Regions from separate parts of the Streptomyces flaveolus genome, predicted to be linked through region 3. Evidence: riboswitches for the same ligand, from Rfam matches in the RefSeq annotation. Region 3 holds a riboswitch; each other region holds the start of a gene.
What was found. Region 3 has a riboswitch for cobalamin ahead of ACIRG6_RS10465 (ribonucleoside-diphosphate reductase subunit alpha). Riboswitches for the same ligand answer to the same signal wherever they lie in the genome.
Positions count from the first base shown of each region.

Region 1: linked by a shared signal. The riboswitch ahead of ACIRG6_RS07905 (ABC transporter substrate-binding protein) and the one ahead of ACIRG6_RS10465 (ribonucleoside-diphosphate reductase subunit alpha) in region 3 are both predicted to bind cobalamin.
Region 2: linked by a shared signal. The riboswitch ahead of ACIRG6_RS32145 (cobalamin biosynthesis protein) and the one ahead of ACIRG6_RS10465 (ribonucleoside-diphosphate reductase subunit alpha) in region 3 are both predicted to bind cobalamin.

Region 1 is NZ_JBIWKU010000002.1:566,756-569,954, reverse strand. It holds gene ACIRG6_RS07910 (ArsR/SmtB family transcription factor) at 1-663, shown strand, start outside; cobalamin riboswitch at 1,079-1,254, shown strand; gene ACIRG6_RS07905 (ABC transporter substrate-binding protein) at 1,310-2,362, shown strand; gene ACIRG6_RS07900 (FecCD family ABC transporter permease) at 2,359-3,199, shown strand, end outside.
Region 2 is NZ_JBIWKU010000013.1:179,721-182,919, forward strand. It holds gene ACIRG6_RS32140 (cobyric acid synthase) at 1-1,100, opposite strand, end outside; gene ACIRG6_RS32145 (cobalamin biosynthesis protein) at 1,097-2,062, opposite strand; cobalamin riboswitch at 2,169-2,316, opposite strand; gene ACIRG6_RS32150 (hypothetical protein) at 2,457-2,678, opposite strand; gene ACIRG6_RS32155 (inorganic phosphate transporter) at 2,712-3,199, opposite strand, start outside.
Region 3 is NZ_JBIWKU010000003.1:206,626-209,824, forward strand. It holds gene mctP (monocarboxylate uptake permease MctP) at 1-521, shown strand, start outside; gene ACIRG6_RS10460 (GNAT family N-acetyltransferase) at 593-1,099, shown strand; cobalamin riboswitch at 1,152-1,292, shown strand; gene ACIRG6_RS10465 (ribonucleoside-diphosphate reductase subunit alpha) at 1,416-3,199, shown strand, end outside.

The DNA.
Region 1 (3,199 bases), on a different contig from region 3:
GACCTGCCCGAGCGGGCGACCGTGCTCCTGACGTACGTCTGGGACGAGACCGTACGGCCGTACTGGGAGCGCCGGCGGCGCATCCTGGAGGCCGACATGGTCGCCCGCATGGCGCAGGTGAGCCAGGGCGGCTGGGCGGCCGTGCTGGACTCGCTGAAGCCGGGGGCGCGGTGGATCGGGGAGAGCCGCCTCCAGGTCAACCCGAACGCCCGTCCGCCACGGGAGATCGCCGCGGGGGCCGACCTGCTGTTCATGCCGGTCACGCCGAGGACCAGTTGGGTGTCGTGGGAGGGGCAGGAACGGTACGCCGTCGTCTACCCGTGTCTCGGCGTGCTGGCCGACGACCACGACCGCCGGCCGGTACCGGCCGCCCTCGGGGCGCTCATGGGTACCGCGCGGGCGGGACTGCTGGTGCTGCTCGGGACTCCCATGAGTACGACCCAGCTGGTCGCCGTCACCGGGAGGGGCCTGGGATCGGTGGGCGGGCATCTGCGGGTGCTGCTGGAGGCGGGCCTGGTGCAGCGGCGAAGGTCCGGGCGGTCGGTGCTGTACGTCCGTACGGCGGCCGGGGAGGTGCTGGTGAAGGCATCGGGGGCGGGCACCGACGAAGGCGGGGAGCCGGAACAGCGAAAGGCCGGGAGCCCGCCCGTACGAACGCCGTGAGGCTGGACCGAGGAGTTCCGTCCCTCGACCGGACGCTCACGCGCCGCAGCGTGAGCTCCTGCTCGGACCCGCACCTCCGGTGTCGTGCTGCCCCGGACGACCAGCCGGGGCGGGATCGTCAGGTCGGAGTCGGGCACGTCGTTCTCCGGGGCGGGCAGCTTCGTCGCCGCGCGCTTCGTCCCGGGAGGGGCCGGGGGCGGCGCCTCCGACATGGCCAGCCCCCGGTGGTGTGCGCGATCCGTGGCCGTCCGGGCAGGCCGGGGCAGACGCCGGGCGAGGGTTCGACGACGGGGCGGTGATCCAGGGAGCGTCGACGAGCTCGTCGACTGCACCGAGTCGCGGGCGGCGAACATGCGGTTCTTCGGTACCCCTTTCACGCCGTGACCGATCGCACGGTCCGGCCCGACGGCGGACTTGATAGCCTCATCGGGCCAGTCGAGCCACACCCGAGGCCAGGGAATCCGGTGCGAATCCGGAACTGACGCGCAGCGGTGAGGGGGACGGGCGGGGCACTACGCCACTGGGAGACCGGGAAGGCGCCCCGACCGGACGAACCCGAGTCCGAAGACCTGCTGGCACCTCCGCACCCCGGCGTGGAGGAACGTCCGTAGGCCAGGCTCCGCGTACGAGCCCCGACCCCAAAGGCATGCCCGTGCTCCGCAGCCCCGCCCTTCACCGCACTCCGGCCCTTCTCCTCTCGTCCGCCCTGCTGCTCACCGCCTGCGGCTCCTCCGGCGACGACGACGCGAAGCCGGAGAGGACCTCTGCCGCCGGCTACCCGGTCACCCTCGACAACTGCGGCCACAAGGTCACCCTGAAGTCGGCCCCGAAGCGGGCCGTATCCCTCAACCAGGGCACCACCGAGATCCTGCTCTCCCTCGGCCTCGCCGACCGCATGGCCGGTACGGCCACCTGGACCGACCCGGTGATGAAGGGCCTGGAGAAGGCGAACGCGACCGTGCCCCGGCTCGCCGACAACAACCCCTCCTTCGAGAAGGTCCTGGACGCCGAACCCGACCTCGTCACCGCCTCGTTCGTGTCCACCCTCGGCAAGGGCGGGGTCGCCACCCGCGACCAGTTCGAGAAGCTCGGCGTGCCCACCTACGTATCCCCGTCCGACTGCTCGGCGGGCAAGGACAACGACAGCGGCGGCGACGGATCGCGCAGCGAGCCGCTCACCCTGGAAACCGTCTACGGCGAGATACGCGACCTGGCCCGCGTGTTCGGCGTCGAGGAGCGCGGCGAGAAGCTCGTCGCGGACCTGCGGCAGCGGGTGAGCACGGCCACCGCGGGACTGGGCGCCTCGGACGTCTCCCTCATGTACTGGTTCGCCAACTCCCAGTCGCCCTACCTGGCCGGCTGCTGCGGCGCGCCCGGCGCCATCACCCGCGCGGTCGGCGCGAAGAACGCCTTCGCCGACACCCATGACGAATGGCCCCAGATCAACTGGGAGACCGTCGCCGACCGCGACCCCGACGTCATCGTGATCGGCGACCTGACCCGAAAGCAGCAGACCGCCGAGACGGCCGAGGCGAAGATCCGCTTCCTGGAGACCGACCCCGCCACCCGCAATCTCACCGCGGTGAGGAAGAAGCGGTACGTCCTGCTCAGCGGGCAGGCGATGAATCCGTCCGTCCGGACGATCGAGGGGATCGAGAAGGTCGCGGCCGGGCTGCGCGACTTCGGGCTCGCCAAGTGAGCACCCGCAGCCTGCTGCTGACCGGCGGCGGCCTGGCGGCGCTGATCGCGTCGATCGCCGTGGCCGTGACGATCGGACCGGCCGACATCTCCACCGGCGACGTGTGGGCCGCCGTCGCGGCCCATCTCGGCCTCGGTGAGAGCACCTTGGCGCCGCTGCGGGACGGAATCGTGTGGAACCTGCGGATGCCGCGCACCCTGCTCGCCGCCGTATGCGGGGCCGGACTCGCGGTGTGCGGCACGGTCATGCAGTCGCTGCTGCGCAACCCGCTCGCCGACCCCTTCGTCCTCGGGGTCTCCTCGGGCGCGTCCACGGGAGCGGTCGCCGTGGTCGTGCTGGGCGTCGGCGGGGGAGCGGTGTCCCTGTCGGCAGGCGCCTTCCTCGGGGCCCTGCTCTCCTTCGGCCTGGTGCTGCTGCTCAGCCACACCCTCGGCGGCAGCACCGACTGGGTCGTGCTGTCCGGGGTGGCGGCCATGCAGCTGTTCTCCGCGCTGACCTCGTTCATCGTCCTCACCTCGGCGGACGCGGAGACGACCCGAGGCGTGCTCTTCTGGCTGCTCGGCTCGCTCACCGGTGCCGACTGGGGACAGGTACTGCTCTGCGCCGTCGCCCTGGCCGTGGTCCTCGTCATCTGCCTCGGGTACGCCCGTACGCTCGACGCGTTCGCCTTCGGCGACGAGGCCGCCGCCGGACTCGGGGTCCAGGTCGCCCGCACCCGCCTGGTCCTTCTCTCCCTGACCGCGCTCCTCACCGCCGCCCTGGTCAGCTGCGCCGGCGCGATCGGCTTCGTCGGCCTCGTCCTCCCGCACGCCACCCGTGCCCTCACCGGCTCCGGGC
Region 2 (3,199 bases), on a different contig from region 3:
AGTCCGAGCCCGTCCACGTGCCCGGCGCGGGACTCGACCTCGTCCTCGATGTGCTCGCCGAGGAGCTGGAAGCCACCGCAGACGCCGAGCACGGGCCGGCCCTCGGCGACCCGGCGCGCGATCGCCTCCGCGAGCCCCCGCTCCCGCAGCCACTCCAACGCCCGTACCGTCCCGCGCGTCCCCGGCACGATCACCAGGTCGGCGTCGGCCAGCTCCTCCGGCCGGTCCACGAACCGCACCACGACACCGGGTTCGGCGGCCAGCGCGTCGACGTCCGTGAAGTTGGACATCAGCGGGACCGCGCAGACGGCGACCCGCAGCACGTCCTCGCCGACCGGCGGCGCGACCACGGACTCCCGCACCGTCCCGCGCAGCGAGACCCTCAGCCCGTCCTCCTCGTCGATCCCGAGCCCGTGCCGGAAGGGCAGCACGCCGTACGTCCGCCGCCCGGTGAGGCCCCGGAGCATGTCGATGCCGGGCTCCAGCAGTGACACGTCGCCCCGGAACTTGTTGACGAGGAACCCGGCGACCAGCGCCTGGTCCTCGGGCGACAGCAGCGCCACCGTGCCGAAGAAGGACGCGAAGACGCCCCCGCGGTCGATGTCGCCGACGACGAGGACCGGGAGCCCGGCGCCCCGGGCGATCCCCATGTTCACGATGTCCGTGCGGCGCAGGTTGATCTCGGCCGGACTGCCCGCCCCCTCGCAGATCACCGCGTCGTACGTGCCCCGCAGCTCGGCCAGGCAGTCGAGCACCGTGCCGAGCAACTGCCGCTGCCGCCCGCCGTGGTAGCCGCGGGCGCTCATCTCCCCGACCGGCTTGCCGAGCAGCACGACCTGGCTGCTCTGCTCGCCGCCCGGCTTGAGCAGCACCGGGTTCATCAGCGCGGTCGGCTCGACGCGGCACGCCTGCGCCTGCATGGCCTGCGCCCGCCCGATCTCGGCGCCCTCGCGGGTGACGAAGGAGTTGAGCGACATGTTCTGCGCCTTGAAGGGCGCGACCTTGACGCCCCGGCGCACCAGCCAGCGGCAGATCCCGGCGGTGACGACGCTCTTGCCGGCGTCGGAGGTGGTGCCGGCGACGAGGAGGCCACCGTTCATGACGTACGTCCCTTCCTGCTGACCCCGCGGACGAGCAGCCGCGCGCCCGCGCACACGCCCAGCGCCAGCCAGCCCACGCGCCGGGACAGCCGTACGGCCCGCTCGATGTCGCCGGATCCGGCCCGGACGGCGCGTCCCGCCGCCCCGTTGAGCACCGGCCGGTGTTCGACCCGGCCGCCGTACGAGAGCGTCCCGCCGAGCCGCACGCCCAGGGCGCCCGCGAAGGACGCCTCCACGGGCCCGGCGTTGGGGCTCGGGTGCCGCGCGGCGTCGGCACGCCAGGCCCGCACGGCGCCCCGGGGGTCGCCGCCGGCCACGGTGGTCAAGGCGGCGGTCAGGCGGGCGCCCGGCCAGCCCGCGAGGTCGTCGAGGCGGGCCGAGGCCCAGCCGTAGCGGCGGTACCTGGGGGACTTGTGGCCGACCATGGCGTCCAGCGTGTTCACGGCCCGGAAGCCGAGCAGCCCCGGCACTCCCGCCACGGCGCCCCACACCAGGGCGCCCACGACCGCGTCGGAGGTGTTCTCGGCGACGGACTCCACGACGGCCCGGGCGATCCCGTCGGCGTCCAGCGCCTGCGGGTCCCGTCCGCACAGATGCGGCAGCCGGGCCCGGGCCGCCTCGACGTCCCCGGCCTCCAGCGCCCGTCCGACGGCGCGGGCCTCCCGGGCCAGCGAGGTCCCGCCCACGACGGCCCAGGCGGCGGCGCCGGTCAGTGCGACCAAGGCGGCGGGGGAGCGGCGGACGGCGCGGGTGGCGGCGGTTCCGAGGACGACGGCGCCACCGGCGCACACGGCGGTGTGCAGCGCGCCCCAGCCGCGGTGGTCACGCCACAGCACCCGTTCCACGGCACCGGCGGCACGGCCGAACGCGGCGACCGGGTGTCCGCGGCGCGGATCGCCGAGGAGGAGGTCGCCGAGAAGGCCGGCGGCGGCGCCGTACGCGAAGACGCGTTCGGCGCGCACGGCTCAGCCGGCCGTGGGAAGGGACAGCGGAAGTGCGTCTCTGGTGAGCCCGGAACGGCAGCCGCGCATGGCGATATGTCCTCACTCAGGGTGTCCACGCCCTGGTTCGACGAAATCGGCGGTGAGAGTTCCTGGCTCCCGGGGCCGTACGTGCGTACTGCCCCGGTGACAGTGGCGGGACCGCGCCGGACTCGCACCGGCTTCCTCTCCTGCCGCCGTAATGGCTCCGGCAGTCCACCACGGCCCGCGAACACCCGTCAACTTGCTGTTGACCTGCGGCGGGGGAGTGTGCGAAGGCCCACACACGGGTGGTGTGCGCCGGCACGGAAAAAGCAGCGGGGCGCGGGACGGTGGAGTCCGTCCCGCGCCCCGCGCACGGTGTGCGCCCTGCCGGTCAGGCGACGATCAGATAGATCCCGTACGCCACCGCCGCCGCGCAGGCCGCGAAGCAGGCGTAGGCGCCGGTGACCGCGAGCACCGCGGAGCCGCCCTGGGCGGTGGCCCGCTCCTGGCGGGAGAGGCCGACGATGCCGAGGGTGAACAGGGCCACCAGAGCCACGGTGGCCACGAGACTGACCCCGAAGACGGAGCCGAGGGCTGCCCAGTCGATTGTCATGGCGGTTCTCTTCCTTCGTACCCGGACGCGGGCTCAGACGGTGGTGACGGCCGACGGGGTCTTGGTGTCGGCGCCGGCGGGCGGGGCCGCGACGGTGGCGGTGAGCTCCTCGCTCACGCCCGCCGGGGGCGGGGTCACGGCGGCGATCGCCGTGGTCACCACGCCGGCCGGCTCGGGCTCCGGCGCGTCGTCGCCGTTGACGTTGGTGTGGTCGACGACCTCGCGCCGGGAGATCCGCCAGATCGCGAAGCTGGAGGCGACCAGGAAGACCGCGACGAGCGCCGTGCCCCAGTCACCGAAGCCGCAGACCCACTCGGCGAGCGCGGCGACCAGGGCCGCGGCCGGCAGGGTCAGGCCCCAGGCGACGAACATGCGGGTGGCCGTGGACCAGCGGACCACGCCGCCCTTGCGGCCGAGGCCCGCGCCCATGACCGAGCCGGAGACCGAGTGCGTGGTGGAGAGGGAGAAGCCGAGGTGGGAGGAGGCCAGGATGACCGTGGCGGCGCTGGTCTGGGCGGCGA
Region 3 (3,199 bases):
ACAAGGACTTCATCAAGCCCGACGCCACCCCGGCGCAGGAGACCAAGGTCTCCAAGCTGGTGTCGCTGCTGGTGAAGGTGGGCGCCCTGGTCTTCGTCCTGACGATGGACAAGACGGTCGCGATCAACTTCCAGCTGCTCGGCGGCATCTGGATCCTGCAGACCTTCCCGGCCCTGGTGGGCGGCCTGTTCACCCGCTGGTTCCACCGCTGGGCCCTGCTCGCCGGCTGGGCGGTCGGCATGGTCTACGGCACGGCCGCCGCGTACGGGGTCGCCTCGCCGACGCAGGCGCACTTCGGCGGCTCCTCGAAGGAGATCCCGGGCATCGGCGAGATCGGCTACATCGGTCTCACCGCGTTCGTGCTGAACGTCCTGGTCACCGTGGTCCTGACGTTCGTCCTGAAGGCCGCCAAGGCACCCGACGGCATCGACGAGACCCGGCCGAGCGACTACACGGCGGACGCGGGCGACCCCGGCGTCCAGGTGGAGCTGCCCCCGGCCACCGCGGGCACCTCGCACTGATCCCCCGCGAGCGACGGGCCGTCGGAGAAATCCGGCGGCCCGTCGTCGTGCCCGTCGGGCACACTCGGCCCATGGACTTCGCGATCCGGCCGGCGTCACCCGACGAGTACGGGGCCCTCGGCGACATCACTGCCCACGCCTATCTCCACGACGGCCTCCTCGACTTCGGCGGGAGCGACCCCTACCTCGGCGAACTGCGGAACGCGGCCAAGCGGGCCGCCGCCGCGGAGCTCCTGGTCGCCGCCGCGGACGGCCGCGTCCTCGGCGGCGTGACCTTCGTGCCGTCCGGCGGCCCCATGGCCGACATCGCCCGGCCCGGCGAGGCCGAGATACGCATGCTCGCCGTCGCCCACGACGCGCGGGGACGCGGTGTCGGCGAGGCCCTCGTACGGTCCTGTGTCGACCGCGCGCGGGCCGTCGAGGGCTGCGCACGCGTCGTGCTGTCGACCCAGCGGACCATGCGCACCGCCCACCGGCTCTACGAACGCCTGGGTTTCACCCGCACGCCCGACCGCGACTGGAACCCGCTGCCGGAGCTCGACGACATCACGCTGCTCACCTACCAACTGACGCTCTGACACCGGCGCGGCACAACATCTGGGGGTGCTCGCGGAACCCGGCACAAGATGTATGCTCATGCTCGCTGTCGCCGCAGGGGAATCCGGTGCGAATCCGGAACTGTCCCGCAACGGTGTACTTGTGTGTGTTCGCGTACCCGCGTGAGCGCGCACGGGCTTCAGTCCGAGGACCTGCCGACAGTGCGCCCGGCCGTCCCGGTCCGGGTGCCATGACGTCCGGGCCTCGCGGAATGGGCCGGTGGACGCGACGCCGCGTGCGCTCGTGAGCTGCCCCCGCCCTCCGCCTGGCCCCGTGCCGAGCGAGGGAGTGCCCCACGTGACCATCGCGCCAGCCGACCCGGTCTCAGCGTCCGCTGCGACGGCTTCTGCGACCCCCGTGACCGAGGAAGCCGACGGACCCGGTGCCGCCCTGCTGCGGACCCTGACCGACCTCACCGCCGACCTCCCCGACGCCGACCCCGGCCGGGTCGCCGCCGCCGCACTGCGCGGCCGGTCCGCGCGGGCCGACGAGGCGGAGCTGCGGGAGCTGGCCACGGAGGCCGCGGCCGGCCTGATCTCGGAGGACCCGGTCTACTCCCGGCTGGCCGCCCGGCTGCTGACCATCGGCATCCGCGCCGAGGCCGCCTCCCAGGGCGTCACCTCCTTCACCGAGTCCGTCGCCACCGGCCACCGCGAGGGACTGATCGCCGACCGCACCGCCGGGTTCGTACGGCTGCACGCGGCCCGCCTGGACGCGCTGACCGACCCGGCCGCCGACGACCGCTTCGGCTACTTCGGGCTGCGCACGCTGTACAGCCGCTACCTGCTCCGGCACCCGCTCACCCGCAAGGTCGTCGAGACCCCCCAGCACTTCCTGCTGCGCGTGGCCGCCGGGCTCGCGGAGGACGACACACTCCGCTCGGTGGACGAGGTCGCCGCGCTCTACGGGCTGATGAGCCGCCTGGACTACCTGCCCTCCTCCCCCACCCTCTTCAACTCCGGCACCCGGCACGCCCAGATGTCGTCCTGCTACCTCCTCGACTCCCCCAAGGACGAGCTGGACTCCCTCTACGACCGCCTCCACCAGGTCGCCCGCCTCTCCAAGCACGCCGGCGGCATCGGCATCGCCTACTCCCGCGTGCGCGCCCGGGGTTCGCTGATCCGCGGCACCAACGGGCACTCCAACGGCATCGTCCCGTTCCTGAAGACGCTGGACGCCTCGGTCTCCGCGGTGAACCAGGGCGGCCGGCGCAAGGGCGCGGCGGCGGTCTACCTGGAGACCTGGCACGCCGACATCGAGGAGTTCCTGGAGCTGCGGGACAACACGGGCGAGGACGCCCGCCGCACGCACAACCTGAACCTCGCCCACTGGATCCCGGACGAGTTCATGCGCCGGGTGGACGCGGACGGACCCTGGTCGCTGTTCTCGCCCTCGGACGTGCCGGAGCTGGTCGACCTGTGGGGCGCGGAGTTCGACGCGGCCTACCGGGAGGCCGAGGCGAAGGGCCTGGCCAGGAAGACCCTCCCGGCCCGTGAGCTGTACGGCCGCATGATGCGCACCCTCGCGCAGACCGGCAACGGCTGGATGACCTTCAAGGACACCGCCAACCGCACCGCCAACCAGACTGCCGAGCCGGGCCACACCGTCCACTCCTCCAACCTCTGCACGGAGATCCTGGAGGTCACCGACGACGGGGAGACCGCGGTCTGCAACCTCGGGTCGGTCAACCTGGGCGCCTTCGTGACCGGCGGCGACATCGACTGGGAACGGCTGGACGCCACCGTCCGCACCGCCGTCACCTTCCTGGACCGGGTCGTCGACATCAACTTCTACCCGACCGAGCAGGCGGGCCGGTCCAACGCCCGCTGGCGCCCGGTCGGCCTCGGCGCGATGGGCCTGCAGGACGTCTTCTTCCAGCTGCGCCTGCCCTTCGACTCCCCCGAGGCCAGGGACCTGTCCACCCGCATCGCCGAGCGGATCATGCTCGCCGCGTACGAGACGTCCGCCGACCTCGCCGAGCGGAACGGTCCGCTGCCGGCCTGGGAGAAGACCCGTACCGCCCGGGGCGTGCTGCACCCCGACCACTACGACGTCCGGGCGGCCTGGCCGGAGCGCTGGGC